Regions from separate parts of the Paenibacillus sp. FSL P4-0127 genome, predicted to be linked through region 2. Evidence: predicted binding sites of a transcription regulator. Region 2 holds the regulator's gene; each other region holds the start of a gene.

Region 1 (10,497 bases), 3.5 Mb from region 2:
GCGGATACATTAATTCATATTCTGAAAACCAGTGTGGAGGATTACCGGCTCTTCACCGGCGTACAGCCTGATCCGCCTGTTGAGGCGGTGGCCGCCGGAGTGAAGGAGTACCTGGCTTTCCGTCCCGATCTGATCATTGCCCTGGGCGGAGGATCTACCATTGACGCGGCAAAAAGCATTCTGCTGTTTGCCCGCCAGCATGCCGGTAATGCGGATGACGGCGGCAAGCCGCTGTTCATCGCCATTCCGACGACAAGCGGCACCGGATCGGAAGTGACCTCCTATTCGGTCATGACGCTGGGCGACACGAAGATTCCGCTCGTCTCACAGGACATCATCCCGGATGTGGCGATCCTGGACGCCGCCTTTCTGAGAACCGTGCCGCCGCAGATTACCGCCGATACCGCCATTGATGCGCTAACGCATGCCATCGAAGCTTATGTGTCGAGCGAGCATTCCGATTATACGGATGCGCTTTGCGAGAAGACCGTCGAGCTGATCTTTGACTATCTGCTGCGCGCCTATCGCAGCGGCGACGATCTGGAGGCGCGGGAGCGCCTGCACAATGCCTCCTGTCTGGCAGGCATGGCGTTTACGAACGCGGCGCTGGGCATTACCCACAGCATGGCACATACGCTGGGCGGGCATTTTCATCTGCCGCATGGACGGGCGAACGCCGTGCTGCTGCCCCACATTATCGAATACAACGCTGACCTGGAGAGCGGCGGTGAGAGCCGGGCGGCGACGCGTTATTGCAAGCTGGCCCGTCGCCTGCATCTTCCGGCGTCAACGGTGGCGGAGGGCGTGGCCAGCCTCGTTTCGGCGGTGCGGGCGCTGCAGAAGCTCACCGGCACACCGGCATCGCTGGAGGCGGCCGGCATCGACCGGGAGGCTTATGAAGCACTGCTGTCCGCGATGAGCCAGGCGGCGCTGAAGGACAAATGCACCGCGGCCAATTCGCGCGAGGTCAATGTTCAGCAACTGGAGCAGCTGTTTCGTAAAGTGTATTAGCGCTTAGTAAAGCGAGTTTTACCGAAGTCTGTTCAATGAGAGTTTTACCATAGTGATGCTAAGAAGTGATGCTAACAAAACTTGCAGGAGAGTGAGCCATGAAAAAGACGCTGCTCGGCGAATGCCTCGCGAGTTCATTGGAACATTCATCTTTCTATTTATCGGCCTCGCGGCTGTGGTCTCGCTGGTTGCTGGGGGTTCGGACATCACCTGGGCGGAACTGACGCTAACCTGGGGGTTCGCGGTCATGCTCGGTGTTTATATTGCCGGTCATATCTCGGGTGCGCACCTCAATCCGGCGGTGACGATCAGTCTGGCCGTCTGGAGCGGATTTCGGCGCAGCAAAGTGATTCCTTATATTGCTGCGCAGATCCTCGGCGCATTTGCCGGGGCAGCGACTGTGTATGCGATCTACCGCAATATGATCCTTGCTTATGAGCAGGGGGCGGGGATTGTTCGTAGTACGGCCGGCGGCCGGGCCACGGCCAGTATGTTCAGTACCTTCCCGCAAAGCGGGCTGTCCCTGCTGCAAGCCGGTCTGATCGAACTCATCATTACTGCCGTTCTTATGCTGGTGATCCTGGCCGTAACCGACGGCCGCAATGGCGCCGCACCCCGGGCGGGACTGGCCGCTGTGTCCATCGGGCTGACTGTGGCCGTTCTGGGTATCGGCTTCGGGCGCCTCACCGGCTTCGCGATGAACCCGGCGCGTGACCTGGGTCCGCGCTTGTTGCTGCTGCTCTCCGGCTGGGGAACGAACGCCCTCGGTCCGAATCTTTACGGACTGATCGTGCCGGTATTTGGCCCGATTGCGGGCGCACTGGCCGGCGGCGCGGTGTATCATAAGCTGATCGCGCCCTTTTATCCGGCGATGCCGGCCGTGGTGCTGTCAGCGAAGGATCAGGACCAGCCGGCATCCTAACCGGGTGTTTCATGAACAGCTTATCAAGCATTATGAAAGCAAACTGAAGGGGGAAGCTATACGATGACAAAAGTGTATGATATGCCCAAATCAGCACCAGTGACCGGCCGGATCGGCCATCTGATCGACAACCTGATGTCCGGCACGCCGGAGATCGAAGCCGAAAGAGCGGTCCTGATTACGGAATCTTTTAAGCAAACCGAGCACCTTCCGATGATTATCCGCCGCGCCAAAGCGCTGGAGCATATTTTGCGGAACATGACGCTGGTGATCCGGGACAAAGAGCTGATCGTGGGCAATTTGACCGTCAAACCAAGAGGCTGCCAGATCTTTCCCGAATTTTCGAACCGTTGGCTGCTGAGCGAATTCGACACGGTGGCCCGCAGAACGGGCGACGTGTTTACGATCTCGGATGATACGGTCGGCAAGCTGAAGCAATCCTTTGAATATTGGAACGGCCGCACGGTGCAGGAGCTGGCAACCTCCTTCATGTCTCCCGAAGCGCTGACGGCGCTGGATGCGGAAGTTTTTACGGTAGGCAATTATTATAATAACGGCGTTGGCCATATTTCTGTGGATTATGGAAAGGTGCTGTCCAAGGGCTTCAAGGGCATCATCGAGGAGGCGCAGCAGGCCAAAGCGGAGGCGGACCGTTCGTTGCCGGATTATATCAAAAAAGAACAGTTTCTGAACGCGGTGATCATCTCGGCGGAAGCGGCCATCCAGTTCGGTAAACGGTTCGCGGAGCTGGCCAAGAATCAGGCCGCAGCCTGCAGCGACGGTGTCCGCCAGCGGGAACTGCTGCAGATTGCCCGCAATTGTGAGCGGGTTCCGGCGAATCCGGCATCCAGCTTCAGCGAAGCGGTACAGTGCTTCTGGTTCGTGCACATGCTGATCCAGGTGGAATCCAACGGGCACTCCGTGTCTCCGATGCGTTTTGACCAATACATGTATCCGTATTACAAACAGGATATCGAGCGCGGTACCCTTCGCCATGAAGAAGCCCAGGAACTGCTGGACTGCCTGTGGGTGAAGCTGAACGAGGTTAACAAAATCCGCGACGAAGCCTCAAGCAAAGCTTTTGGCGGATACCCGATGTTTCAGAATCTGGTGGTCGGCGGTCAGAATGAGGAGGGGCTGGACGCCACCAACGAGCTGTCCTTCGCCTGCTTGGAGGCGACGGCCCATGTGAAGCTGCCGCAGCCTTCCGTCTCGATCCGCGTCTGGAACCGCACACCGGATGAACTGCTGCTGAAGGCAGCGGAGGTAAGCCGTCTGGGGCTTGGACTCCCGGCTTATTACAACGATGAGGTCATCATCCCCGCGCTGGTCAGCCGTTCCGTAAGTCTGGCGGATGCGCGCGACTACGGCATTATCGGCTGCGTCGAGCCGCAAAAGGGCGGAAAAACCGAAGGCTGGCATGACGCCGCATTTTTCAATCTGCCGAAGGTGATGGAGTTTGTCATCGGCAACGGTACCGTCAATGGCAAAAAAGCCGGGATCACCACCGGAGACTTCACCTCCTTCACCTCCCTGGATGAGATTATGGAGGCTTACCGCAAGCAGATGGAACATTTCGTCAATCTATTGGCTCAAGCGGATAATGCGGTGGATTATGCTCATGCGGAAAGAGCGCCGCTGCCGTTCCTGTCCTCCATGGTGTATGACTGCATCGGCAGAGGCAAATCGCTGCAGGAAGGCGGCGCCTTCTATAACTTCACCGGACCGCAGGGCGTAGGTATTGCCAATGTAGCGGATGCCATGTACGCCATCCAGAAGGTGGTTTTCGAAGAGCGCAAAACAACGTTGTCGGAGCTGCAGGCAGCGCTTGAACGCAATTTTGGCCTGGCCCGGCCGGCTGCTGCTACAGCCCCCGCTCCCGTCTCGCCGGATACGTTAACCCAGGAGCATATTATTGAATTGATCAAAAAGTTCCTCCTGGAAGGCAACCAAATATCGTTAGCCCAGTTGGGCGCGCAAGCGGATGTAAAGGTGGATCTCGGCAACAGCCGGAGCCAGGGCCAAGGCAATGACGCCCGCCTGCGCGAGTGGCTGATCGCCGCGCCGAAATACGGCAACGACATTGAGGAGGTCGATGAATTGGCCCGCCAGGTAGGACTTGTCTACTGCCGTGAAGTGCAGAAGCATGTCAATCCGCGCGGCGGCACCTTCCAGCCCGGACTGTATCCGGCCTCGGCCAATGTGCCGCTGGGAGCCGCTACCGGTGCAACGGCGGACGGACGGCTGGCGGGCGAACCGCTGGCCGATGGCGTATCGCCGGTATCCGGCCGGGATACCAGCGGACCTACGGCTTCGGCCAACTCGGTCGCGAAGTTGGATCATCACATCGCCTCCAACGGTACGCTGTTCAATCAGAAGTTCCATCCGTCCGCGCTGAGCGGACCGGCGGGACTGGAGAAGCTGGCGGCGTTGGTCAGAGGATTTTTTGACCAGAAGGGGATGCATGTGCAGTTTAATGTGATCAGCCGCGATACACTGCTGGAGGCTCAGCGCAACCCCGAGAAATACAAGAACCTCGTCGTCCGTGTGGCTGGCTACAGCGCCCATTTCACCACACTCGACAAGAAACTGCAGGATGACATTATTAACCGGACGGAGCAGACGATGTAACTATATAGATCAGGAGGCCCACCATGAATGAAGTCATTTGGGAAGCCAGGGGGATGGTCAGCGAAATTCAGCGCTTCTCGCTCCATGACGGTCCAGGTATCCGCACAATCGTATTTCTGAAGGGCTGCCCGCTGCGCTGCAGCTGGTGCAGCAATCCCGAAACCCAGGCTCCCGGCAGCCAGCTGATGGTTCAGGAGGACAACTGCGTCAGCTGCGGACGCTGCGCCAATGTCTGTCCAGCGGGGGCCATCAGCTATCAGCCGAAGGTGACGGTTAACCGCCTAAGCTGCGTATCCTGCGGACTTTGCAGCGCCGAATGCGGCAGCGGGGCGCTGACTATGAACGGCAAAGAGATGAGCACCTCTGAGATTGTGTCCATTCTGCGCAAGGACGAGGCTTATTACCGGCGTTCCGGCGGGGGGATTACCCTCTCCGGCGGTGAACCGCTTTATCAGAGCGACTTCGTTCTGAACCTCCTTCGCGCCTGCAAGGATCAAGGCTGGAACACAGCGATTGAAACCACGGCCTTCTGTAATCCGGCCGTGCTGGATAACGTGCTGCCGCTGCTCGATACGGTTTTGCTGGACATCAAGCACATGGAGGACAGCAAACACTATGAATATGTGCAGCAGTCCAACTCGCTGATTCTGGAGAACGCCCGGCGGATTGCCGGGCAGGGGGCGCAGATGATCATTCGCGTTCCCGTCGTTCCGGGCTTCAACGACACCATCCATGAGATCGCCGCCATCGCCTCGTTCGCCGCGGAACTGCCGGGGGTGCGGGAACTGCATCTGCTGCCTTTTCACCGGCTGGGCGAGAATAAATACACCTATCTGGGTACGGAATACCATATGAAGCATCAGACGCCACCTCCAAGCGACGAGATGGAGAGCCTGCGCCATGTGGCGGAAGGTTATGGCTTGCGCTGCCAAATCGGAGGTTGAATTAAAAAAGAAGTACGTATGAAAGGAAGAGCCGTTTATGAAGGTGCTGGTCATTAACAGCGGCAGCTCGTCCTTGAAATATCAGCTGTTTGATATGAAGGATGAATCGGTGCTTGCGAAGGGAATTATTGAAGAGATTGGAACGGAGCAGGCGATTCATCGTCAGGATAATACACCGCCGCTGCCTCCGCAGACCGGTCTGCGGATCCTGGAGCATAAGGAGTCCATCACCCATATGCTTGCGGCGCTGATGGATCCGGGCAACGGGTGCATCGCCTCGGTGCGGGAAATCGCGGCAGTAGGGCACCGGATTGCCCATGGCGGCGAATTCTTTTCGGATTCGGCACTGGTGGACAATGAGGTGCTGCAGGCGGTAAGGCGCAATATCGAGCTGGCGCCGCTGCACAATCCGGCCAATCTGAAGGGGATCGAAGCGTTCCGCCAGCTGCTGGGCGAGGAGACGCCGATGGTGTGCGTGTTCGATACCGCTTTTCACCAGACGATGCCGCAGGAGAGCTACATGTATCCACTGCCAAGAGTCTTGTATGACCGCCATAAAATCAGAAGATACGGGTTCCACGGAACCTCGCATAAATATGTCAGCTTGCGCCTTGGCGAAATTACCGGCCGACCCCTCCAGGGAACCCGTGTAATCTCCTGCCATATCGGCAACGGAGCCAGCATTACCGCCATTCGGGACGGGAAGTCTGTAGATACCAGTATGGGCATGACCCCGCTGGAAGGCCTGATGGGAACCCGCTGCGGCGATATCGACCCGGCGATCATTCCCTTTGTGATGGCCAAAGAGAATCTGGGTCTTGGCGAGATCAACTCGCTGCTGAACAAACATAGCGGGCTGGCCGGCGTCTCCGGCCAGGGCTCCGATTTGCGCGAGATCATCCGCTGCGCCGATGAAGGCCATGAGGGAGCCAGGCTGGCGCTGAATATGTATGTACAGCGCATTCGCAAATACATCGGCTCCTACTGCGCCGTGCTGAACGGTCTGGATACGCTGATCTTTACCGACGGGGTCGGCGAGAATTCCGATTATATTCGCGCCAAGGTGTGCGAGAGTCTGACCTATCTGGGGCTGGAGCTGGACCCGGAACTGAACCGGTCCCGCTCGCCCGGCGAGCGCAAGATCAGCACCCCCGCCTCCCGTGTGGCGGTGCATATCATCCCCACCAACGAAGAGCTGATGATTGCGCGCGATACACAGCGGCTCGTCCAACAGCGTGCTGCTTCTGCGGCCGTGCACCGGTCTGTCCCAATGTGATGCGGCCATTGTCAAAAAACCTTGTCATAACGGTTGTTTGCCGGTATGACAAGGTTTTTTGCACGCCTAGTAAATGATCCAGAAAAAACGTGTTAATCTACGGGTCGGGTGGAGGTACTATCCAAAAAAATAGCGGAACTTTATGGTCTTATTTTCCGAATGGAGCCTGTTCGTCCTGATTAGCGGAATTTTTTGGCCCTATTTTTCAATGGGTGCTGCGAAAGGCGGCCATTCCCCTGTGATTTGAGAAAATAGCGCCATAATTTTCCTTTATTTCTCTCCGAAATGGGATTTCGCCGAAATAGAGCCATTTTTTTCCCTTATGTTTCCGGCTGAGTTTTTTAGCAAGCTAACTTTTGCAGTTCAAGAGAAGCCGCCACCATGCTCCATTATTTCAGGAACAGCCTACTAGCCAAGCCAGGGCTCAACTGCCGAACTCTTAATTAAACCGCAAAAGGGAAAGCAAAACAAAGTAGTTTCCACGCACAGCAATCTATCTTTTTTTGATAGAAAAATTTTTAAAAAATTTTTATCAACAGCTTGTCCCCCAGCGGGCCCTGGTATGATGCGGGATTGCATCGATTTTCCACATTATCCACAGGGGATTTGGGTGCGGTTTGGGACGTTTACCAGGTTGACAACACAATATATAGGTATTAAATTAAACAAGTACACCAATATGTTGTTGTGAAGCGAATTTTGGTGTTTATCTCATTATATCAAATACTTACCGGGTAATAGAAGAAAAGTGGGGGAGTAACAATGCTGATTGCCTATGATTCCAAAACCGGAAACGTGAAACGGTTCATCCAGAAGCTCGATTTGCCCGCCGTGCAAATTGACGAGAATATGACGCTGGAGGAGCCGTTTGTGCTGATTACATATACGACGGGGTTTGGACAGGTGCCGGCAAAGGTCTCCGCTTTTCTCGAGCATAACCATCAGCGGCTGCTCGGTGTAGCGGCCAGCGGAAACCGCAACTGGGGCGAGCGTTTTGCCCTGAGCGCCGATTTGATCGCCCAGCGCTACCATGTTCCCGTGGTGGCCAAATTCGAGCTGTCGGGCACGAAACAGGATGCGGAAAGATTTAAGCAGGAGGTGAGCCGGGTTGCGGCATATTGAACTGAACAACATGTTGATGAAGCGGGACGAGAGCGGGTTCTTCCAACTGGAGAAGGACCGGGAAGCCGTCGCCGAATTTATGCAAGAAGTCGAACGCAAAAGCGTGACCTTTTCGAGTACGACCGATAAAGTGCGGTACATGATCGAAAACGATTATTACGAGAACGTGTACGAGCAGTATACGGAAGCCGAGGTCGAACGCGTATATGCCATTACCCACGGCTATCATTTTGAGTTTCCGTCTTATATGGCGGCGTCGAAGTTTTATACCGACTACGCGCTGAAGACGAACGATAAGTCCAAGTATCTGGAGCATTACCCGGACCGGGTAGCGGCGGTGGCGCTGCACCTCGGCCGCGGCAACGCGGAGACCGCCAGCCTGCTGGCCCGTTCCATGATGGAGCAGCGGCTGCAGCCGGCGACGCCGACGTTCCTGAACGCGGGCAAAAGCCGGCGCGGCGAGATGGTGTCCTGTTTCCTGCTGGAAATGGACGACTCGCTGAACTCGATCAACTACGTGCTGAACACCTGCATGCAGCTGTCCAAAATCGGCGGCGGCGTAGCGGTAAACCTGTCGAAGCTGCGCGGACGCGGCGAGCCGATCAAAGGCGTGGAAGGCGCGGCCAAAGGGATCATGCCGGTGCTGAAGCTGATGGAGGACGCTTTTTCCTATGCCGACCAGATGGGTCAGCGCAAAGGATCGGGCGCGGGGTACTACAACATTTTCGGCTGGGACGTTGCGGAATTTTTGGACAGCAAAAAAATCAACGCCGACGAACGGATTCGCTTGAAAACCTTGTCGATCGGGCTGATCGTGCCGAACCGTTTTTATCAACTGGCCAAGGACAACGAACCGCTTTACGTGTTCGGTCCTTACAGTGTATATAAAGCTTACGGCACTCATTTGGACGACATGGACCTGGACGTGATGTACGACAAGCTGCTCGCCGACGAGCGGGTTAAGAAAAGAAAGCTGATGAGCGCGCGCGACATGCTGACCAAGATCGCCACGGTCCAGCTGGAATCCGGTTACCCGTACATCATGAACAAGAGCAACGCCAACAACCAGCATGCGCTGAACAAGGTCGGGAAGATCAAAATGTCCAACCTGTGCACGGAGATCTTCCAGCTGCAGGAGACGTCGGAAATCGCCGATTACGGGCAAGCGGATGCGATCCGCCGCGACATCAGCTGCAACCTGGCTTCCCTGAACATCGTGAACGTGATGGAGCGGAAGATGGTTCGCGAATCCGTGCACGAAGGCATGGTGGCGCTCACGTCCGTCAGCGACATGACGCATATTTCCAACGCTCCCGGCGTTGCCAAAGCGAACCGGGAAATGCATTCCGTCGGGCTCGGCGTGATGAATCTGCATGGATTTTTCGCAAAAAACAAAATCGCCTACGAAAGCGAAGAGGCGCGCGATTTTGCCCGTACGTTCTTTATGATGATGAACTATTATTCCCTGGAAAAAAGCATGGAGATCGCCGTGCAAACCGGAGAAACCTTCGCCGGATTCGAACAATCCGACTACGCTACAGGGGAGTATTTCGAACGGTATCTGAATACGGACTACCGTCCGCGCACCGGCAAAGCGGCCGCTCTGTTCGAAGGCATGCACATCCCGTCCCCGCAGGACTGGGCCGAACTGAAGCAGCAGGTGATGAAAAACGGCTTGTACCATGCTTACCGTCTGGCGATTGCGCCGACCGCCAGCATTTCGTACATTCAGAACGCCACCTCGAGCGTGATGCCGGTCGTGGAGCAAATCGAAACCCGGACCTACGCGAACTCGACGACGTATTATCCGATGCCGTATCTGAGCCGGGAAAATATTTTCTTCTATAAATCCGCTTATCAGATGGACCAGTTCAAGGTGATCGACCTGATCGCGGAAATCGTGCCGCATGTCGACCAGGGCATCTCGACGATCCTTCACGTCAACAGCAACGTGACGACCCGCCAGTTGGCGCGTTGCTATCTGTATGCCGCGCATAAAGGGCTGAAGTCGCTGTATTATACCCGGACGAAGAAGCTGTCCGTGGAAGAATGCCTGACCTGCTCGGTATAAGAGGTCTTTTTGAACTTGCACTATAACGAAAGACTTAGAAAGGGATGAAAGATCGGCGATGTGCGCATTACGAGCTGTAAACTGGAACCGTCCGGACGACGATTTTACGATGATGTTCTGGAACCAGAACATCATGCAGTTCTGGACGGATGACGAAATCCCGTTGTCCGACGACAAAATGTCCTGGATGACGTTAAACGATGATGAAAAAGACGCATATATGAAGGTCCTCGGCGGTCTGACGCTGCTTGATACGGTACAGGGCGGCGTCGGCATGCCGCAGATCATGGAGCATGTGGAGGGCCTGCAGCGCAAAGCCGTGCTCGGCTTTATGGGCATGATGGAGCAGATCCATGCCAAATCGTACAGCAGCATTTTCACTACGCTCGCTTCCAATGAGGAGATTGACGAGATCTTCCGCTGGGTGGAGCAGAACCCGATGCTGCAGACGAAAGCGGAGACGATCCGCCAGTACTACACCAACATCCGCTCCCCGAGAGAGCTGTATTTGGCGATGGCG
Region 2 (10,497 bases):
GCATCCATTTTGAATTCCGCCTCCCCTTCACTCCGCCGCACCAGCGTGTGCCCGAACATCCAATGGTTTTGCAGTTCATTTAAGATCCGGTCATGTCCGGCAATGCGAACGGTAACCAGGGACTTCTCCTGCAGCGAAGGCGGGAGCAAACCGCCCAGCAAAAAATCTTTCGCGGAGAAATCCGCCGGCCGTTCAAACCGGTGATCCGAAGGCTCCAGGCGGACGATGCGGTCTACCCGGAAGCTGCGCAGCCCCTGGCGCAGGCGGCAAAATCCGACCGTATACCAGGTCCCCTTCCAGTGGATGATGCCATAGCAATCAAACACGCGGCACTCCATAGCCGAATCCTTGCCCCGCGCATACTCCATAACAAGCTACCGCCCGCTCCAGCGCGGCGGAAAACGGATATCCCGCCTCCCTGGCGAATATCGAAGCGTGCACCAGCGCTTTCTGCTCGTCTGCGTCAAACAGCAACGGCGACTCCATAAAATCGCCGAGAATCCGATAGCCTCCGTTAGGTCCGGAATCGGCGGTAATCGGCACGCCGCTGGCGCATAGAGAGTCAATGCAGCGGTATACGGTTCGAATGTGGATTTCCAACTCGTCCGCCAGCTGCCGGGCGGTCATTTTCCTTCCCGACCGGAGCAGCCAAAGAATGGATAGCATGTTATCGACTTTGGACATAATGACAGCTCGCTTGCGGGGCCGCGTCTTAAATTGAAGCGTACTTCGAACTTTGAATATCGGACTTCGGACTTCGGATGGGCCAAGCGCCGTTTTCGGTTCGCCCAGTTTCGTTTAAACATGACCATCGCTTTCATTTGCAGCATATGATGAAGCAAGTTGACTTCAAAGCAGGTGGTGTGCTTGACAAAAAGAAAACGAAAGACGAAAAAAACGGACGATGGGATAATTACCGCTAGTGACCTGGCCATTATCGGAGCCGGATTCGCCGCCTTGGGCAACTTTTTCGAATTGCTGTCCCTGCTGAAGCTGCGCGAGGAAGAGGCAGCCGACGGGACGGCGGCGAAGGACCCTAAGCCGAAAGGATCATAACAATTTCAAAATGTTCATAAAGGGATCAATAAGAAAAAAAGGCGCGGGATCACCTGCCCAGGGCGCCTTTAAGTGCGTGTGAACTATCTCTTCAAGAGTTTCGCGATAGCTTGGCCACTTTCAACCGCCATTTTCTCCACTTCATATATACAATCACCAGCAGCAGAGCCCCAAGGCCCATAAAGAAATATTTCAGATATTTCTCCACCAGCCCGATCGCGTATTGCCACTGCTCGCCGAACACGAATCCGATGCCTACAAAAGCGGTGACCCATATAGCTGCCCCGGTATAGGCATAGAGGGCAAACGTGCGGTAAGGGATGCGAATGATGCCTACGAAATATCCGAAAAACTGTCTGACCCCCGGCACAAAAAAATTGATCAACAGCATTTTGTTTCCATATTTCTCATAAATGCGCCTGGTTTTCTCCAAGTGGGAAGGTTTCAAAAATATCCATTTGCCGTAGCGCTCAACGAGCGGCGCCCCGATCCGGCGGCCAAGCCAGTACGTAATCGTTACGCCAATCACCGATCCTGCGTAACCGGCCAGCAAAGCCGGAACGAATTGGAGTACCCCTTTATAGGCCAAATAACCGGTATATGTCAGCGTCGTTTGCCCCGGCGGCAACGGCAGCGCGATAAAATCCACCGGCAGTCCGAGCAGCAGTACAAAGTAACCGTAATGCTCGAACATCCGCTCAATCCAAGCCAGCACGTTCATGATCGTTCTCCTTTTATGAGTTCAAGGCGCCGCCATCAATTCGCCCTATTCTTTTTTATGTTAACAGTATACGCGGAGAATTTCCAATCCAAAATGGCCCTAGGGCGGGTTCCATCCTGGACCGGGGGCCGGGGGAAGGGAAAGCTCGAATCCGTAAAATAGACGCCGCTCTAACGGACCCACGTGACTCTTGGCTCAAAACCAGTGCATCCGGGCCGATTTAAAGTAAATAAGATCATCTGTGTCCGTCCTTCGTGTTTTATATGTTACAAACCTCCGTTTTTTCGAAAATAACGGCTCTGGTGTCCCTTAGCCCCCTGAACCCTCTTCTCCTCCCCTCTCTACCTGCGCATCGCCCTCTACCACGCCGGAATTTTATAACTCAACTTTCGCAGAGCAAAAATCAGCTTGAGTCCTTGAGCTGAAGGTGTTCAAAGATTTAAGATACGCGGACAGAAGAGGTGCCTGGCTCAACCTTATAATCCTTGCTTGCCTTGCCAGTCAAGTCGAAAACCGATCTCGGCTAGAAACGCGGAGGGGCGTTGAAAGCTTGAGGATAGGGAAGTGGGGTGGGCGGCAGATCAACACTCGCTGTCCGGACACTTTGCACGATTATCCCCTTTGATCAGGTAGCAGAGAGAAAGACAAGCTCGGAGAAAAAATATTTGGTGGAGAAGCAGATAGGTTCGAGATAATTTAAACGGGCATAGAAGAAGGAATCAGGTTTAGGGGAGGTAAAACAGACCGGACAGGAGACCAAGACAGGAGATCAAGGACAAAACGCGAAGGAAACGAAAAGACCGTGATTTTGCTGTAGCCTGAACCCTTCCGTCTGCAGCAAAGCCCGCACTGTTCATGCTAACCCCTACCCATTAAGTTGTACTGCATCAAGTAACTCCCACCGTTCTAGCGTCTCGATCAGGCCGCAGCTGCAAGAGGCTGGTTCGGTTGGCGTGCGATCAGCCGGCGGTAAGGGATCGCGGGAATCGCCACACACATTTGCAGTAACTGCTGCCGCATCGTTTCTTCCGCTCCGGGCCGTCCTCCTTGCAGGCGCAGCCGGCGGCGTCCGGTGTATTCGTTTAGGTACGCCTGCAGATGCTTCAGTCCCAAGGCTCCATACGTACTCTTCAACGATTCCCACGCCTCTCTCACCACTTTCCGCAAGGGCGCATACAGCCGAAAGGCCTGAGGGAACAACTGCACCTCCGATGTACAGACATCCACATGCCCATTGATAAACGTGTTTAGATCGTGACGGTTTGCCCTTTTTTCGCCTCCCCGCTTATACGGCACCAGGCGGATCTTGACCTGTTCCGGCTCGCCCGACTCCGTGACCGTGCAGCCCGCTACGACCGCCGAGGCGTACGGATGCGAAAGCTGACACCGGGACGGATTACGCCCGTACTGATCGCTATTCACCTTCACGTCTCCGGAGAGCAGCTCCCGGGCATCGAACTCCCCCACGGCATGACGTATTTTGTGCAGCACCGACCAGGCGGTCTTGTAGGTGACCCGGATCACCTTGCTCAGCCGCAGCGCCGAGATGCCGCCTTCAAGCAGGAATAAATCCAGGGCCTCGAACCACTTGAGCAAGGGCAGATGCGTTCCTTCAAAAATCGTACCGACCAAAGGCGATGTTTGATGCTTGCACTTTACGCACTCGAACAAGGGGATATGCCGGGAAGTCAGACGGCTGCACCGGGTGTAAGTGCAACGCGGGCAGACGAAGCCGTTTGGCCACTTCATCGCGATTAGCGCCTCCATGCAGGCCTGCTCGCTGTTAAAACGACTGCTGAATGGTTGAAGTTCCGTTTCCGTATTGACTTCCATGCCCGCTCGCCCCCGAATCAAGAATACACGAACATAAATTCCATTTATTTCATTATACCAAACCTACGTTCCCTAATCAAGCCAAAAATCTCACCTGCACCGCCTCATTTTTTCCTCATCTTTTTTTGTTTTTTCTTCTCTCTTTTTTGGAATCCTTGCTCTAGCCCCCATCCCCTGTTCCCTGAGCGAAAGGAATAATCGTGCAAAGGCAGGCAGCATGCAGGAACATCAAGAGTTTAATAATCTTAAGGGGCAAAAACCGAGCCTGAGAAGGCAGTCTCCCCTGGCTCGGTCCTATAAAGCAACCGGTTTATCCAAACCGGCCGGAAATATAATCATCCGTCCGTTTTTCCGACGGATTCGTAAAGATCTTGCTGGTGTCGTCATATTCGACCAGTTCCCCCATGAGGAAAAACGCGGTTTTTTCCGATACCCGCGCAGCCTGATGCATGTTGTGGGTTACGATAATAATGCAGTATTCGAGTTTTAATTCGGCGATCAGTTCCTCGATTTTGGCGCTCGAAATCGGATCCAGCGCGGATGCCGGTTCGTCCATCAAAATGATGCTCGGATTAACGGCGATCGAACGGGCGATGCAAAGCCGCTGCTGCTGGCCGCCGGACAACGCGAGCGCCGAGCTGTGCAGCCGGTCCTTCGTCTCGTTCCAGAGCGCGGCTTTGATGAGCGACTCCTCTACGATCTGATCCAGCTTTTTCTTGTCGCGAATCCCGTGGTAACGCGGTCCAAAAGCGATATTTTCATAAATCGATTTGTGAAACGGGTTCGGCTTCTGCCATACCATGCCGATCTTTTGCCGCAGCAGCACGACGTCGGTTTTCGGATCGTTGATATTGTCGTCCCCGATCCAGATGTCCCCGGTGATCCGCGCGCCGGAAATCAAATCGTTCATCCGGTTCAAGCTGCGCAGGAACGTCGATTTCCCGCAGCCGGACGGGCCGATTAACGCCGTCACCTGCCGTGAGGCGAAGTCGAGTGAGATTTCTTTCACGGCCTGCTTTTCTCCGTAAAACACGCTCAAGTTTTTGGTGGATAATGCGGTATTTTGCACCTCGGAGCCCTCCTATTTCGTAGCCGTAAATTTCTTGTACATCAGGCGGCCGACCCAACGTGCGAGCAGGTTGAACAGAAGCACCGTGATGATAAGCACGGCCGAAGCGCCTGCGGCGATTTCGGGAGCATCCGGAGCCAGCCCTTCGGAATTGATCTTCCAGATGTGGACGGCCAGCGTCTCCGCCGGGCGAAACGGATTCAGCGGCGACGTTGGACTGAGCGGGTTCCAGTTCCCGAAATCGAGCCTCGGGCTGCTCATGCCGGCCGTAAACAGCAGCGCCGCCGCTTCGCCAAACACGCGGCCCGCGGCCAGAATTGTCCCGGTCAAGATCACCGGCATCGCGATCGGCAGCATAATCGATTTGATCGTTTTCCATTTGGACAGGCCCAGCGCCAGACTTGCTTCCTTCTGCGCTTGCGGCACGCTGGCCATGCCCTGTTCGGTAATCCGCACCATCAGCGGCAGGTTGAACACGGTTAACGCCAACGCCCCGGAGAACAGGGAGAAGCCGAAGCCAAACACGTTAACGATCACGAGCAGACCGAACAAGCCGACGACAATCGACGGAAAAGAGGACAGCACCTCAACGATCAGCCGGATAAAAGACGTCAGTTTGCCCGGTTTCGCATATTCGCTCATATAAATGCCCGCCCCGAGTCCAAGCGGAATCGTGATAATCAGCGTCAGAACAAGCAGGAACAGGGAATTGAACAATTGCGGACCGATCCCCCCGCCCGCCTTGATCGTTTCCGGCGGAGAGGTCAGAAAATCAAAGCTGACATGCCCGAGCCCGCGGATTAAAATAAATCCGAGCAGCCCGGCCATGATCAGCACAATAACGCCTGCCAGCGTAACAATGACGGCAGTGGCGATTTTATCTGCGGTTTTTGCACTCATCGCTTTGCTCTCCTTTCCAGCCCACGTACAATAAAGACGAAGACGAAGGTCATCAGCATCAAAATCAAGGCAAGCGTCCACAGCACGTTGTTCTGCGTCGTTCCCATGGCCGTATTGCCCATGCTGAGCGTGATGACGCTGGTCAGCGTGGAGGTGGATTCAAACAGCGAGCGCGGAATGTGCGGCGCGTTCCCGATGACCATCTGTACGGCGAGCGCTTCCCCGAAGGCCCGGGCCATCCCCAGCACGACCCCGGTGAGCAGCGACGGCATCGTGGTCGGCAGGACGGTCCGCCACAACGTTTGCCACCGCGTGGCCCCAAGTGCATAAGAACCTTCTTTCAATCCGGGAGGAAGAGCGGTGAGCGCATCCGTGGCGATGGAAGTAATCGTAGGCAAAATCATAATCGACAATACCGTCGCCCCCGCAAAAATGCCCAGGCCCTGTCCGGGAAAAATATCCCGGTAAAACGGGACGATCACGCTCAGGCCGACAAAACCGTAAACGACCGAAGGAATCCCGGCCAACAGCTCGATTACCGGCAGCAGAAATTTTTTGCCGAATTTAGGCATAATTTCGACCATGAACAGGGCTGCGCAGATGCTGAGCGGCGCCGCAATGACGGCCGCAAGGATCGAAGTGCTGAACGATCCCAAAATGAATGGGAGCGCTCCGAACACCGGAGGAACTCCGTCCGGTCTCCACTCCGTGCTTCCGAAAATTTGGCCGATCGAAATCCCGTCCTGAAAAAAGGTGCTTAGACCTCTGGTTGAGACAAAATACACCATCGAAAATATCGTCACAACCAGCAGCACGATGCAAAATGACGTAAATATTTTACCGGTCCATTCCTCTATAATGTGCGGCTGTACTTTTTTGTTTCCGCCGGATTGAGCCATGAAACCTCTCCCTTTACACAGCACAGAAAGAGGCAGAAATGTCCGCCTCTTCTCTCTGCCGATATGATGTTATCGAATATAGTGTTGTTTATTTGGTAATGTTGCCGTCCACATCGCGTTTAACTTGCATTTTGCTGATCGGGATATAGCCGAGTTCCACAACATCGCCGTTATCGCCTTGTACTTCAGGGGAGACCATATAGTCCAGGAACGCCTTAACGACTTCGTTCGGCTCGCCCTTCGTGTACATATGCTCGTAAGCCCATACCGGATAAGTGCCGTTAGCCACATTGTCCACTGTTGCTTCCACGCCTTCGTATTTCACAGCTTTTACGGTTTCATCCAGGTAGGAAAGCGCAAGATAACCGATGGCTCCCGGCGTTTCGCCGACAAGCTTCTTAACCGTACCGGAGGAATCCTCTTGGATCGAACCTTGCAGGTCTTCCGTCTTCGTGCCAAGCGCGTATTTCTCAAAGGTGGCGCGCGTACCGGAGCTCGAAGGACGGTTTACGATTTGAATCTTTTGATCCGGGCCGCCCAGGTCTTTCCAGTTCGTTACTTTACCCGTAAAAATTTGCACCAGTTGATCTTTCGTAAGGTTGTCGACCGTTACATCCGGATTTACTACAGCGGCCATAGCGACAACCGCTACTTGGTGGTCAACCAGTTCGGAAGCTTGAGCGGCTTCCAGCTTCTCTTCAGCGAACACGTCGGAGTTGCCGATGTCAGCCTGTCCGCCGGAAACTTGCGTCAGCCCCGTGCCGCTGCCTCCGCCTTGAACCTGAATGGATACGTTCGGATTTTGCTCCATGAATTTTTTCGAAACTTGATCTACCAGCGGTTGAAGCGCCGAGGAACCTACAGACAGGACCGAACCGGACAAATCCGAAGTCGCCTTGTTCCCGCCATTGTTTGCCGCTGCCTCGCTCGTCGCACCTCCATTACCGCCTTCAGCACCCGAGGTGTTAGTTTTCGCGTTGCCGCCCTGACCGCAAGCCGCCAAGGTCAAGCTTAATACCAAAGTCAAAACCATAAGCATACTCTTTTTCATTGTCTCAGGTTTCCCCCTTATTTGTTTTACAACCTGATTATAGGCGGCGAAGATCAATCCCGTGTTTTCGTAATGTAAACTTTGTGTAAAATGCACCTGGCGGTTATCCCTTAATTTCGACAATGGCAAACAAAAATAAACACTCCCTTAATTAAATACAGGGAGTGTTTATTCAAATCCGGCTATTCGAGTTCTCTCGTATTTTTGGACAGCAGCCCGGTCAGTTCCTTCATAAACATATTGATATCTTTAAACTGGCGGTACACCGAAGCAAAACGAACATAAGCCACTTCGTCCACGGGATACAATTGCTCCATCACCAGTTCGCCGATCTCGCGGCTTTCCACTTCGGCATTGGCCGAATGGCGCACGGACCGCTCCACCTCGGACACGATGCTTTCCAGCCGCTCCACGGAAACGGGGCGTTTCTCGCAAGCCCGGATCAACCCGCGCAGCATTTTCTCGCGGCTGAACTCCTCGCGGCTTCCATCCTTCTTGATGACGATCAGCGGCATTTCTTCCACCATTTCAAAGGTCGTAAACCGCCGGCTGCATTGCTCGCATTCCCGCCGGCGGCGGATCGACCTGTTTTCGTTGGCCGGCCTTGAATCCAGCACCTTTGTCCCCAAATAATCGCAATACGGACATTTCAACGCAAGTTCCCTCCTTTCCAAAAAATGCAATTTACATTAATGCCAATAAATAACTTCAAAAAAAAGTAATGAAGTTGATAGTCCCGGCACATAATACTGTTACCAACCACAAGGAGGTGAACATCATGGCACAAAATAATAACTCTTCGAACGACCTGGTGGTTAGACAAGCTTCCGGAGCATTGGATCAAATGAAATATGAAATCGCTCAGGAACTTGGCATCTCTTTCCCACAAGACGGATATGCTGGTAACCTGACTTCTTACGAAAACGGTTCGATCGGTGGTTTCATTACGAAACGCTTGGTTACCATCGCTGAGCAACAGCTGGCTGGCCAAGCTGGCCAATTCAGATAAGCCGATCACCCCGAAGCATTGACAGGCGAATTGACGCCCGTCAGTGCTTCTTTATTATCGTACCAGCGATCAAAACTCGTTGTAAATGTCGGAATACTGTTTATAGTAATGCGTTACCCGTTGCACATAATGGCGGGTTTCGCCAAACGGAATGTTCTTGGACGTTTCCAGACGGCCGTCCCATTTCCCGCTTTTGATCCAGTTTTTCACATTGGTCGGCCCGGCGTTGTAAGCGGCGATCATGGCGATCGCATTGCCGTCAAACTGCTCCGACAGCGACTTTAAATACCAAGTCCCGATTTCGATGTTGGTCCCGATCTCATTTTGCACCTGATCGAGCGACGTATCGGGCAAGCCCGCCTTCGCAATGACCCAATTCGCGGTGTCCGGCATGATTTGCATAACCCCTAAAGCTCCCTTTTTGGACTGGGCTCCGGGCTTGTAATTGGTTTCCACTTTTATAATAGCCGCCACGATAAACGGATCGATGCCGTTGTTTTTCGCGTGATAACGAATTTCTTCTTTATAATAAATCGGATAAAACAACGAGAGCCAAGCGGAATTAAAAAAGATCAGAACGATAAACCCCAGGAATAACAAAAGCAGCACTCTTTTTTTGCGAAGCCACCTCATAGCATTCCCTGATCCCGCCAAAACTCGTCAATCTGACGTTCCGTCTCATCCAGTCCACGGCTGTTGTCAATCAAGATATCCGCCCTTTCTTTTTTCAGTTCGATATCCATTTGCGCATTCAGCCTGCGTTCCGCCTCATCCCGGCTTAGGCCGTCCCGCTCCATCAATCTGGCCAGCTGCAGATCCCGCGGCACGTAGACTACCATAATCCGTTCGTAAAACCGCTCCAGTCCCGATTCGTACAGCAGCGGAATATCCGCGACGACAAGGCGGCGGGGAGCTGCGGCTTCAAGCGCGTCCAGGCGCTGTTTCATTTCGGCGCGAATCGCCGGATGCGTCAGGCTTTCCAGCGCTTTTCGCCGCTCGGGGTCCGCGAACACGATTTCGCCCAGCTTTTTGCGGTCGAGCGTCCCGTCCGGGTGCAGTACGGCTTGTCCGAAGCGCTTCGCTACCGCGGCCAGCACCGGATGCCCGGGCTCCATGATTTCCCTGGCGATGACGTCCGCGTCGATCAGGGCGGCTCCCCTCTGAACCAGCATGCGGGATACCGTGCTTTTGCCGGTGGCGATGCCGCCGGTCAGGCCGATGTTCATCCTTTCAACACCTCACTGTTTTCGCTTACGCGGGAAGCGGGCCGTCCGGGTTTAACTTTGCTTTGCTCGCGGCCGGGGCGGTATGGCTTTTGGCATTTGGGGCAAAAATGGGTTCCCCGGCCGCCTACGACCGTTTTTTCCACCGGATGCCCGCATTCGAGACAAGCCTCGCCGGTTCGTCCGTAGATGCGCAAGGCATGCTGGAACATGCCCATCTCCCCTTGACCGTTCACATACGATTTAATCGAGGAGCCGCCGGCGTTCACCGCTTCGTTCAGCGTGGCCACAATCGCATCGTGCAAACGGTCAAGCTTAAGGCCGCTAAGCTTGTCCGCCGGATGCTCCGGATGGATGCCGGCCCGGAACAAGGCTTCATCCACATAAATATTCCCCAAACCGACAACATATTCCTGGTTCAGCAGCACGGGTTTGATTTTCGTCTTCCGCCGCGACATCAGCTGCCGGAACACCTCCGGCGTAAAGGAAGGGTCCAGCGGTTCCAGTCCCAGTTTGGCCAAAGGCTGATTCGTAAATTCCTCCCCCGGCGGAAACAAATGCATCGTGCCGAACTGCCTTACATCCTTATACCTCAGCTCCGTGCCGTCCGTAAATTTGAAAATCACGTGCGTATGCTTTTCGACGGGCTCACCCTCGCCATACAATCCGTATCTGCCTTCCATACGCAAATGGGAAACGAGCACAAGCCCGTCCATCACGATCCGCAAAAACTTGC
Region 3 (10,497 bases), on a different contig from region 2:
ACGCCCGCACGCGGTCCGTGGAGTCCGGGGAAGCGGTGCTTCATTTTAGCGCGGAGGCTGAGGCTTTCCGGAAGGGGACACAGGCCGAGGTCGTGGTCCGCTTGCTGGATGCCGAAGGGCTGGAGGCGGCATGCGCCGTCCTGGCGGTCCTTGGGGACCGCCGGGCGGGACAAGGCGGCGCTGCCGAAGGCGCAGGTAGTTTCGTTGGTGAAGGTGATGACGGCGGTAGGGGCGTAAGCAGCACGGGCAGCGATGGCGGGGCAGGCAACACAAGCGGCGCAGGCAGCGGCGACGGCGGCTTGAGATGCGCCGGTGATAGCGGGGGCGAGAGCAGCCTGGGAAGCGCCGGTGCTAACAGCGGCGGGACCGGCAGCGGAACCGCCCACATCCATGGGGCCGGCAGAGCTTTTGGCCGGGCCGACACCGAGCTGCGGGTCCGCGCTCCCCGGCTGTGGTGGACGCATGATTTGGGCGAGCCGTACTTGTACACGCTGGAGGTCGTGCTGCGCGCCGAAGGCGAGGAAGTCGACCGCTACATCCAGCCATTTGGCATCCGCACGTTGGAGCTTGCCCTACGTAACGACGATGGCAGCAATGCGTTTGCTTTTATCCTTAACGGGGTTAAGGTTTATGCCAAAGGCGCCAACTGGATCCCGGCCGACAACCTGATCGGCTCGATCCCGGCGTCCACCTACCGCGGGCTGATCGATCTAGCGGTAGAAGGAAATATGAACATGCTGCGCGTCTGGGCGGGAGGCATTTACGAAAAAGATGTCTTTTACGACGAATGCGACCGGCAGGGCGTGCTGGTGTGGCAGGATTTTGCCTTCGCCAACGCGTTGTTCCCCGATTTCAACCAGGACTTTATGGACAACGTGCGGCACGAAGTCATCGATAACGTCAAAAGATTGCGCAACCGCGCGTCCCTCGCGCTCTGGTGCGGCAACAATGAAATCGACTGGCTGTATGACATGAAAAGCGCCGCCGGGGACATAACCGGGCCCTTCTTCGGGGAGCGCATTTATCATGAGCTGATTCCGGAGGTGCTGGCTGAGCTGGACCCGGCCCGCCCGTATTGGCCTTCTTCGCCTTACGGGGCAAGCGGCGGTTACGACGCCAACGATCCGCACACCGGAGACCGCCATAACTGGCAGGTGTGGCACGGTTCGGTGTATCCGCGGATGCAGGGGGAGAAGCCGCGGCTCGATTACAGCGTCGAGGGCGTAACGTTCAAAAAATACAAGCAGGATTTCGCCTTGTTCAGCAGCGAATTCGGCATGCATGCCGCGGCGAACCGCTACACGCTGGAAAAAAACATCCCCGCCGGCCAGTTTGTCTGGGGGAGCGCGGAGATGGCTTACCGCAACAAGGATACGAACCACCGCAAAGGCATTTTGCTGATGGAAGGCTATACCGGGATTCCCCGCGATATCGAGGAATACATGGATTTTTCGATGCTGACTCAGGCCGAGGGGTTGAAGTACGGGATCGAGCATTTCCGGCGGAACCGACACCGCAATAGCGGCGCGCTCGTCTGGCAGCTGAACGACAGTTGGCCGGGCACGAGCTGGTCGATGATCGATTACGAACTGCTGCCGAAGGCTTCTTTTTATTATGCCAAAACGTTTTATAACCCCGTGCTGCTTTCATTGGAGCATGAGCCGGGCGAACCGCTGAAGGTGTGGGTGGTCAATGACACGCTGGAGCCGCTGCGGGGAACGGTGGAGCTGACGGTGCACGCCTTGAGCGGCGGGGGCGTCTTGTCCCGGGCCGCTTTTGCGGCGGACATTCCGCCGCAATCCACGGTGCGGATCGGCGCGCTGGAGGAAGCGGCCGCCTTGCGCGGAGCCGCTCCGGAAGAGGTCGCGGCGGTGCTGACCGCCTCCGGTTTTGCCGCCCCGGCGAACCGCTACTACTTGCGCGACCCGAAGGATTTGCGCCTGCCGGAAACGCGGCTGGACGTGCGGGTGGACGAGGCGGCGCAAACGGCGACGGTAACCGCGGCGGGGCCGGGGGCCGCGCGGTTCGTGAAGCTGGAGCTGCCGCTGGGCCGCGTCCGCTATAGCGACAACTACTTTGACCTGCTTCCCGGGGAAAGCCGGACGGTGCACATAAGCCATCCGAAAGGGCAGCTGCTGCCATGGGCAAAGCTGCGGGTTTCCGCTTTGAACGGCAAACGCGGCACCTGCGGGATCTAAGGCTTAATCCGCATCTCCGGCGAGAACGCGGTCGCGGTATTGTTTTACCGCGGGGATATCGGTTTGCATGCCTTTTTCTTTGGTGAACACCTGCCAATCCGTACTTTTCAGCACGTTCAGAAAGCCTTGCACGGCTGCGGCCGTTTTTGTGCCCGGGTACGTTTTGACCGTGTGTTCGTAACTGGCTTTGACTTCGTCGGTTAACTTGAAGGTGTCGAAATCGAAAATCGGCGTATTGTCCAGCCCGTAAAGATAGGTGGTCAGATAGCGGGTATAAAACAGCTTTTTAGCTTGCTCGGCCTCAGGCGTACCTGCATACTGCGTAAAATATTGTTCGGCGGCGGCGGTCCGCTTGGCCAATTCATCCCAAGTGATGACGAGCCCGCCGTCGCTGGCCATTTTGGCGTCCGAATCCAGGGCGAGCAGCGCGATAAAGTCCTGCATTTTTTCGCTTAGCGCCGAATTGTATTTTTTAAGCGCTCCGTAGTCGACCACGGGAAACACCGTGCCTTCGGCCGTTTCCAGCTTGTAGCCGCCGGCCAGGGCGCCCAGGACGGTTTGGCGGACGGCAGCGTCTTTGATCTGCTTCAGCTGTTCGTCCGAAATGGGCCAGCCAAGTTCGCCGAGCGCCTGGAGGACGGCTTCTTCGGCGAATTTATCCTGCGTTTTGAGCAGGTCTTCCCCGTAAAAAGCGAGCAGTTTCTGCATCAGCCGGTCGGCGTCGTCCTGGGGCAGGGCGGCCAAATGCTCATCGAAAAAGGCCAAATAGTCCTTGGCCTCGGATTGGCCGGCTTGCAGACGCTCAAACTGTTCAAGGATGCGGTTTTGTTCGGAGCCGGATGCCGCCGCAGCGCCACTTCCGCCACCATTTCCGCCACCATTTCCGCCGCCGTTTTCGCTTCCGTTAGCGTTGTTTGCTTGTCCCTGCCCCGGCGCGTTTTGCTCTGTACCGGTTTGCCCGGGTCCCGGGCCGGCAGCCCCTTTTTTATCGGCGCACCCCGTTAATAAAGCTCCCGCCAACATCGCGGTTACCGACAGTGACAGCATGATTTTTACAGCCCATTGCGGCATTTGCAGGTACACTTCCTTCCGTAATATATCTTGTTTACTTGACGAACGAGCGGGAGAAAAGGTTCCTTACGCTGAAAAAAAGGGCCGCTCCAAAGGTTGGTAAGGCCAACCGGAACGCCCCTTGTTTGCCATTCTTTTTATTCCGCGTGTTCGATCAGCGTGACGCTTTCGACCTGGTTGACCATTCTTCTGAGCTCCCTGGCCTGTTCCCAATTGATGCTGCCGGCTTCGTACATGTTGTGGATTTCCGCGCGTTCGGCATCCATCACCTGGATCCGCAGTTCTTCTTTTTGCGCTTCCATCTGTTCGCTGAATTGCGGCCCTGGACCGGTCAATTGGGCGATGACCCGCTTGTACTGGAGAATCACTCTTTGCAGGGCGGGGTCCTGTTCGTTTTCCCGGGTTAGGCCCTTCAAGTACTCAAGCGCCGCTTGCAGCGCCTCAACCTGGATTTTCTGGCCGGGGTGAAGCCCGGCGAACTGCCGGTATTTGCGGGTGGCCCGCCGCCAGTCGCGGACGGCGCTGCCGATCAGGAACGAAATCCGGGCGCGGGCGGTTCTGCAGAGCCCTTCTTCGCGAAGGTCCAGCGCCTTCTCGAAAGTTTCGAACATTTCTTTGCTCATTCCGCCGCTTTGCATCGTTTCGTGAATGTAATTCCGCTCGGCTTTTAACGCCCCAAGCTGGATTTCGGTCATTCTCCCCAAAGCTTCCGACCGCTCCAGCCTGTGAGCGTCCTGCTGAAGATACATGGGGCGGAACAGCATTTTGTATTCGTCCATTAATTGATAGGCGGCGGTTTTATTGTAATCGTTCATTTCGGCCTTGATCTTCTGCAGCGCGACCCGCAGCAGCCGGCTTCGGGCTTCGGCCATATCGATGTACTCGCCCGTTTCTTCGCCCTCGGCCGCCCCTTTGCTGAATAGCGGCAGCAAGAGGGTGGCCGCGATCAGGGTGAATAAAATCACGCCCGCGGCCAAAAACAGGATGAGCGACCGTTCGGGAAAAGCCTGTCCGCTGGCGACCACGTACGGAATGGACAACACCCCGGCCATCGTAACGGCGCCGCGAACGCCCGTCAGACTAACCAGGAGGCTGTTTTTAACGGAAGGCTTGGGGGTTTCCTGCGACTTGGAGACTTTGTAATCGTACAGCGAGAAGAAATAAGACCAGACAAAACGAATCGCCAATATGGCAATCCCGATGGCCAAAACGTAGCCGATCGCCTGCGTATTGCCGATGTTGGGATTTTCCACCGTGGCGCGCATGGACGAGGGGATGATCAGCCCCAGCAGCAGGAAGACGACCCCGTTCAGGATGAACAGCACGGTTTGCCATATATTTTCCGTCAAGACCTGCTCCTCGGCGAGCAGCGTTTCCGTTCGTTCCCGCAGCAGGGAATGGACGATGCCGCCCACGACGACCGCAATGACGCCGGAAGCGTGCAGGAGGTTTTCGGTGACGATAAAAATAAGAAACGGAGTCAGAATCTGCAGCAGCGAATGCAGGGTGGCGTCCTGAATGCCCTGTTTGCGGAGCGAAAACCGCAGCCAGGTCATGACCAGGCTGAGCACGAGGCCCAAAACGGCCCCGAGGATAAACATGTATGTAAAGTCGTAAACGGCTTCCCTTAGCGAAAAATAGCCGGTTACGACCGCCGCGACCGCATAGTTGAAGGCAACCAGACCGGAAGCGTCGTTGATCAGCGACTCGCCGCGGACAAGATTCAGCACTTTGTCCGGAATATGAATCCGCTTGGCGATCCCGTTTACGGCGACGGGGTCGGTCGGCGACAGAATCGCGGCCAGCGCGAAGGCGGCGACGAGCGGGATTTCCGGAATGATCGCGTGGATGAAATAACCGCCGCCGATTGTGGTCAGCAGAACGAGGACGATGGCGTTGCCGAAAATGGGCCCCTTCATTTTCCACAGCTCTTCGCGGGGGAAGTGCCTTCCGTCGTTGTACAGCAGCGGGGCTACGAACAACAGCAAAAACCATTCCGTTTCGATCTCCAGATGAATCCCGTTGAACGCCAGCGCGATGGCGATGCCAAACACGATTTGGGTGAGCGCGGTGGGGATAAACGGAATGTAGTGGCTGATGATGTTGGAAACGACTAGACAGATAAGCAGTAAAATAACCGTAATCAACAAATCCATGTATCAAACTTCCTTCCCGAACGGATTGCATTGCAAGTCGACATTATTCTATTATATCCCACTTTTTAAACTGAAGATTAACAAGCGCTTGGGGAGGCGTTCGAAAAAAAAGAGCGCAGCCATCTGCGCTCTTCGAGGATTATATTTATCGCATGAACGGGAGGCTTGGCTCCCAAAGAACCGCTTGTCCGCTGTCCAGGCTTCGCCGGATATCGATCAGCCGTTGGTTCGAGCTGCCGCAATAGAGCAGGGCAGGGTCGCGAAGCTCTTGGACGAAACGCCCGTCCACCAGCACCTCGCAGCGCCGCAGCAGCTCATATTCGGGGGAACCGGGATGCTCTGTCAATTCCTCATACGTATACCCGCTGTAAATCCAAATCGAAATCGGCCCGGTCTCCGCCACAAGCCGGTCGATAAACCCGCTGACCTCGGCGGCGGAGAAAAAGGGGTCTCCGCCGAGGATCGTTAGACCGCTCAGCAGGGGATTATTTTTAATGTCATGAATGATTTCCGCTTCCCGCTCTGGCGTAAACGGCTCGCCGTAATTGAAATTCCACGTCTCCGGGCTGAAGCAGCCCTTGCAGTAATGGCGGCAGCCGCTGATGAAGATTGCGGCCCGCAGGCCTTCGCCTTCATTGATGGATTCCGGGTAGTAGCCGCAAATATTCATGCGTCGTGTTTGACCCGGTCGCGGACTTCCGCTTGTTTGGCGGCGTTGAACCGCGTTTGGTAATCCCCCGTCAGATACCCGGTGACCCGGCGCAGGCGGCGGATGTGCACGTCGTTCTCATGGCTGCCGCAGGAAGGACAGGTCGCCCCGATGATGCCTTCGTAGCCGCAGGCCGAGCAGCGGTCGATCGGATGGTTGATGCTGAAATAGCTGACTTGCTGCTGCAGGGCGTATTGAACGATTTTCAGAAAAGCGGCCTGATTGTTCCGGGCATTGCCGTTAAGTTCGATGTACGAAATGGCTCCCGCGTTGCAAAGCCCGTGGAACTTGGCTTCCAGCTCGATTTTTCTTGCCGCGCTGATGTTGTAATACACCGGGATGTGGAACGAATTGGTGTAGTACTCTCTGTCCGCCACGCCGGGAATCGGACCGTAAACCGCGCGGTCGCGTTTCGTGAATTTTCCGGACAAGCCTTCCGCCGGGGTGGCGAACAACGTGATGTTCAGGTTGTGGATTTCACTTTGGCGGTCGCAGTAATCGCGCATGTAGGCGATGATTTCGTACGCTTTTTGATAGACCGCTTCATCCTCCCCGTGGTGCTTGCCGTACATCGCCTTCATGCATTCCGCCAGCCCGATGAACCCGATCGACAAGCTGCCGTGCTTGAGCAAATCGCCGACAGGGTCCTCCGGTCCAAGCTGTTCGCCGCCTTCCCACACGCCTTCGCGCATCATAAAGTCGGATGCTTTGGCTTTTTGAGCGGCTTGAATTTTGAAACGGTGCAGCAGCCCTTCCAGCGCGATGTCCATATAATGCGTCAGCTCGCGGTAGAAGCCGCGCTCGTCCGCCTCTGTCCGCCGTCCCAGCGCAATGCCGTGCTCGAGGCCCAGCTTGACCAGGTTCAGCGTGTTGAACGACAGGTTGCCTTTGCCGGAAAGATGGTTCCGGCCGAACCGGTCGGCCAGCACCCGGGTGCGGCAGCCCATCGTGGCGAATTCCGTGTCCGGATCGCTCGGATCGTAATGCATCAGGTTGAGCGGGGCGTCCAGATTGGCAAAATTCGGATACAGCCGCTTGGCCGAGCATTCCACCGCTTTCAGGAACAGGCCGTAATTCGGTTCGTCCGGGTTCTGGTTGACGCCTTGTTTGCATTTAAAAATCTGGATCGGGAAAATCGGCGTTTCCCCGCTGCCCAGCCCCCGCATCGTGGCCGTCAGCAGGGAGTTGATCACCATTTGCCCTTCAAGCGATGTGCAGGTGCCGTAGTTGATGCTGGTGAAGGGGATTTGCCCGCCGGCCCGGCTCGACATCGTGTTGAGGTTGTGGATCAGGCTTTCGGCCGCCTGCAGCGTTTCGGTTTCGGTTTCCTTCAGCGCAAATTTAAACGATTTCGGATAACGCTCCTGCAGGTCGCTGCGGCTCATCGAGACGTCCCCATTCCCGGCCAATTCGGCATCGCGGGCGCCTTCTTCGAAATATTCCAGGCCTTTGCGGAAATATTTCTCGAACGATTTGGCCACGTAGGGAGCGAGGTCGAAATCCAGCTTGTTGGCCGATACGCCGCCGTACTGGGAGTTTTGCTGGGATTGGAAAATGATCGCCACCAGCGCCATCGCGGTCATGATCGAATTCGGCGGTCTGACGCTGCCGTTGCCGGTGTTGAAGCCTTCGCGCAGCAGCTTTTCGAACGGGATGAAAATGCAGTTCGTCGTTCCGATCGCATATTGATCAAGATCATGCACGTAGACGATATTGTCTTGAATCGCCTGCACCACCCGTTTGGGCAAGATGAAATGCGTCGCATACCATCTGGCGTACTCGCTGCCGAATTTGCTCATTTTCCCCGAGAAGCTTTCGCCGTTCAAATTCGCGTTCTCGCGCAGCACCTCCAGGTTGCGGCTTTGAATGATTTCCTCGCCCATTTGAATGACTTCATCCAGCATGGTATCCCGGCCGGTGAAGGTTTGGTTTAGCAATGCCATAATCTAAATGCTCCTCCCCAAAAGCTAATTTATTTAACGCTAAGTAAAAAGGCATCTCCAACCTGCCCAGGTTGAACATGCCCGAATGCGCTGCCTAATGAAGACTCTTCTACAACTACAACGGCTGTCGATCCAATAAGGCATATGTAAAAGCTGCATACGGACATCCTGCCTGTTCCTCGCAGGTTTTAGTGGTTCACACTATATTTTGATTCTCTGAAACAAGATTAGCACAATATATTGTGTTTAAAGTGTGACTTGCATCACATGGACAGGCCGGAAGCCGGGACAAAACCGCCGGAGCCCACAGGTGATGCGCGGAGCGGGGAACGAAAAAATTTTTTTAATTTTTTTGGTGGTTCAACCTAGAAATCGGGGCTTGACAGTCGGTTATTGGAACGGCGAACCTACTGACCGACCATTGGCAAACCGGCGGTTACTGGGATGGCAAACCGCTCGTCGGCTAACCATCGGTTACTGGACGGCCGACCGCCAGCCTTCAGAATAACGGAACTTTATGTACTTATTATCCGGGGCTGAGCATGTTCATCCCCATTAGCGGTATTTTTTGTTCTTATTTCCCTATGAACGGTACAGATTGCGGGTATTTTGTTACGGTCCGAGAAAATAGCGACATAAATTGCCTTTATCTCTCTTTCAATAGGGGATAGCGGCGGAATAACGACATTTTTTGCACTAGCGTTGCAAGAACACTAACATCAATTTTCAGCAAAACCCACATTTGGATTATTGAAACTATAAACGGATTTTTTTACAGTCATTTTTTAAGCTTAAGACCAAAAAGTCAAGGTTACCTAATGCGTAGGTCGCGATGTCCCATTAAATGTATATAATGGATATTATTTCTTGAACTTGCTTGGCTTAATTATCCCAACCATTGTGCGCACCGATAACGCTTTGGGACCTGACCCCGGACGTCTCCCCGGACTACTTCGACTGGGTTTCCGATCCAGTTCGGTTCGAAAGGATCGCCATGAACGGTACAAATACTCGCGGAGAATCCGGAGCACTTGCCAGTTTGTTTTTGCCGTTTGGGTGCTGTGCCGGATGTGCTCCACGAGCAAGGCAGTAATTAAAGCCAAGAATAATTGGTTCCAAATAGCCTGTGGTTTATGACTGTGCAGCTTCTTCAATCGCAAATGTTGCTTCAGCCATTTAAAATACAACTCGATGAGCCAGCGATTTTTGTAGATCTGCGCGATTTCTTCAGCGGTCTTATCCCATACCGATGTAAAAATACGATAAGTCCGTTCCTGCTCGTCATAAAACTCCACCAAACGAACGGAATGTTCCATGGATCGGAAGGAACTGCCCACGCAAACCTTGGCGTCCCGCGTGATGTTCGAGCCTTCCGGAACAGGATACTCCTCAATGACGGTGGCAAGCGCGCGATCTCGCATACGGATCACAAACTGGATGTTGTCCTGGACCCATTGATCCATCCGGGCATAATCATCATAACCGCGATCCATCACATAAATCGCATCCGAGGGGACGACCAGTTCAACGGCCCCCGCACGATCCCCTACATTGAGCGAACTGGGGATCATGGCATCAGGAAATAGCTTGTCGGGAGCTGTAACAACGAGGCGCAGATGCATCTTGACGCCGCTACTCTTATTTGACATCTTGGCCCAACTTCCAAGTTGAAGCGGCAGTCGAATGCTGGAAGAATCAATGATGTGCAATTTCCCGCTCTGGCCCTGGTGGCAAGCACGTTGCTGTGTTTGTGATGCCAGATGCTGAAACATCCACTCCAACAGCTCCGTTGGGATCTGATCGAGTTTTCGGGATAATTGCGAGCCGCTGATACTCTCCAACTGTAGAAGCTGCTGAAGTTTCGGCTCAGCACGAAGTGCAATTTCCATTTCACCGTAAGATGACCATTGTTTCAACTGAGCATTGATGAAGAGCATGATCGCTTTCATCGTGGTAAGTTTCTTGGTGTAATGGTCGAAGAGTAAACGTTGATGCACATCGATGGGCAGTAAGGAAATCAGTTGACGAATGACCGTTTTAGCTTTAACGTTATCCATGGATGGTCTCCTTTTGTAGAGAGTTATGGACAACGTACCTACCTCTTTACAATAGGAGATTTTTTATGCTTTTTCCATGAAAAATGATCATAATTACCCATATTTAACTAATATTTGATTATTCGCGTTAGGTTTTATGCAACGCTAGTGCATTTTTTGCCCTTATGTTGTTGAGCCCTTTTTTGTTTGTATTTGCCGGCGGGGAATTGATAAAATAATATAGGAATAAATACAGTAAAGTGAGGGGAACGGAAATGGCGATTGCGGAAGTAACGGTTATTCCGATTGGTACGGGCAGCACCAGCCTCAGCTCCTACGTTGCCGAGCTGCAACGGGTATTGGAGAAGCAGGAAGGCATTAAGT

Evidence for each region. The regulator NrdR, encoded in region 2, represses ribonucleotide reductase genes. The targets are predictions, from matches to a motif close to AACACNATATATNGTGTT.
Region 1: the regulator NrdR is predicted to act here: its motif matches at 7,424-7,441, upstream of nrdI (class Ib ribonucleoside-diphosphate reductase assembly flavoprotein NrdI).
Region 3: the regulator NrdR is predicted to act here: its motif matches at 8,307-8,324, upstream of NYE74_RS26880 (anaerobic ribonucleoside triphosphate reductase).

What each region holds. Positions count from the first base shown of each region.
Region 1 covers NZ_JBBOWY010000001.1:2,208,097-2,218,593, forward strand. The annotation lists gene NYE74_RS09865 (1-propanol dehydrogenase PduQ) at 1-1,011, shown strand, start outside; gene NYE74_RS09870 (MIP/aquaporin family protein) at 1,103-1,933, shown strand; gene NYE74_RS09875 (glycyl radical protein) at 1,997-4,564, shown strand; gene NYE74_RS09880 (glycyl-radical enzyme activating protein) at 4,588-5,508, shown strand; gene NYE74_RS09885 (acetate/propionate family kinase) at 5,546-6,784, shown strand; gene nrdI (class Ib ribonucleoside-diphosphate reductase assembly flavoprotein NrdI) at 7,547-7,906, shown strand; gene nrdE (class 1b ribonucleoside-diphosphate reductase subunit alpha) at 7,893-9,977, shown strand; gene nrdF (class 1b ribonucleoside-diphosphate reductase subunit beta) at 10,036-10,497, shown strand, end outside.
Region 2 covers NZ_JBBOWY010000001.1:5,713,618-5,724,114, forward strand. The annotation lists partial or broken gene NYE74_RS25665 (helix-turn-helix transcriptional regulator) at 1-684, opposite strand, end outside; gene NYE74_RS25670 (hypothetical protein) at 868-1,056, shown strand; gene NYE74_RS25675 (DedA family protein) at 1,148-1,777, opposite strand; gene NYE74_RS25680 (transposase) at 2,696-3,610, opposite strand; gene pstB (phosphate ABC transporter ATP-binding protein PstB) at 3,921-4,679, opposite strand; gene pstA (phosphate ABC transporter permease PstA) at 4,692-5,579, opposite strand; gene pstC (phosphate ABC transporter permease subunit PstC) at 5,576-6,478, opposite strand; gene NYE74_RS25700 (phosphate ABC transporter substrate-binding protein) at 6,567-7,529, opposite strand; gene nrdR (transcriptional regulator NrdR) at 7,712-8,182, opposite strand; gene NYE74_RS25710 (alpha/beta-type small acid-soluble spore protein) at 8,308-8,538, shown strand; gene NYE74_RS25715 (lytic transglycosylase domain-containing protein) at 8,608-9,171, opposite strand; gene coaE (dephospho-CoA kinase) at 9,168-9,764, opposite strand; gene mutM (DNA-formamidopyrimidine glycosylase) at 9,761-10,497, opposite strand, start outside.
Region 3 covers NZ_JBBOWY010000002.1:58,816-69,312, forward strand. The annotation lists gene NYE74_RS26860 (glycosyl hydrolase 2 galactose-binding domain-containing protein) at 1-2,198, shown strand, start outside; gene NYE74_RS26865 (hypothetical protein) at 2,202-3,269, opposite strand; gene NYE74_RS26870 (Na+/H+ antiporter) at 3,407-5,425, opposite strand; gene nrdG (anaerobic ribonucleoside-triphosphate reductase activating protein) at 5,571-6,095, opposite strand; gene NYE74_RS26880 (anaerobic ribonucleoside triphosphate reductase) at 6,092-8,077, opposite strand; gene NYE74_RS26885 (IS4 family transposase) at 8,938-10,134, opposite strand; gene NYE74_RS26890 (MTH1187 family thiamine-binding protein) at 10,389-10,497, shown strand, end outside.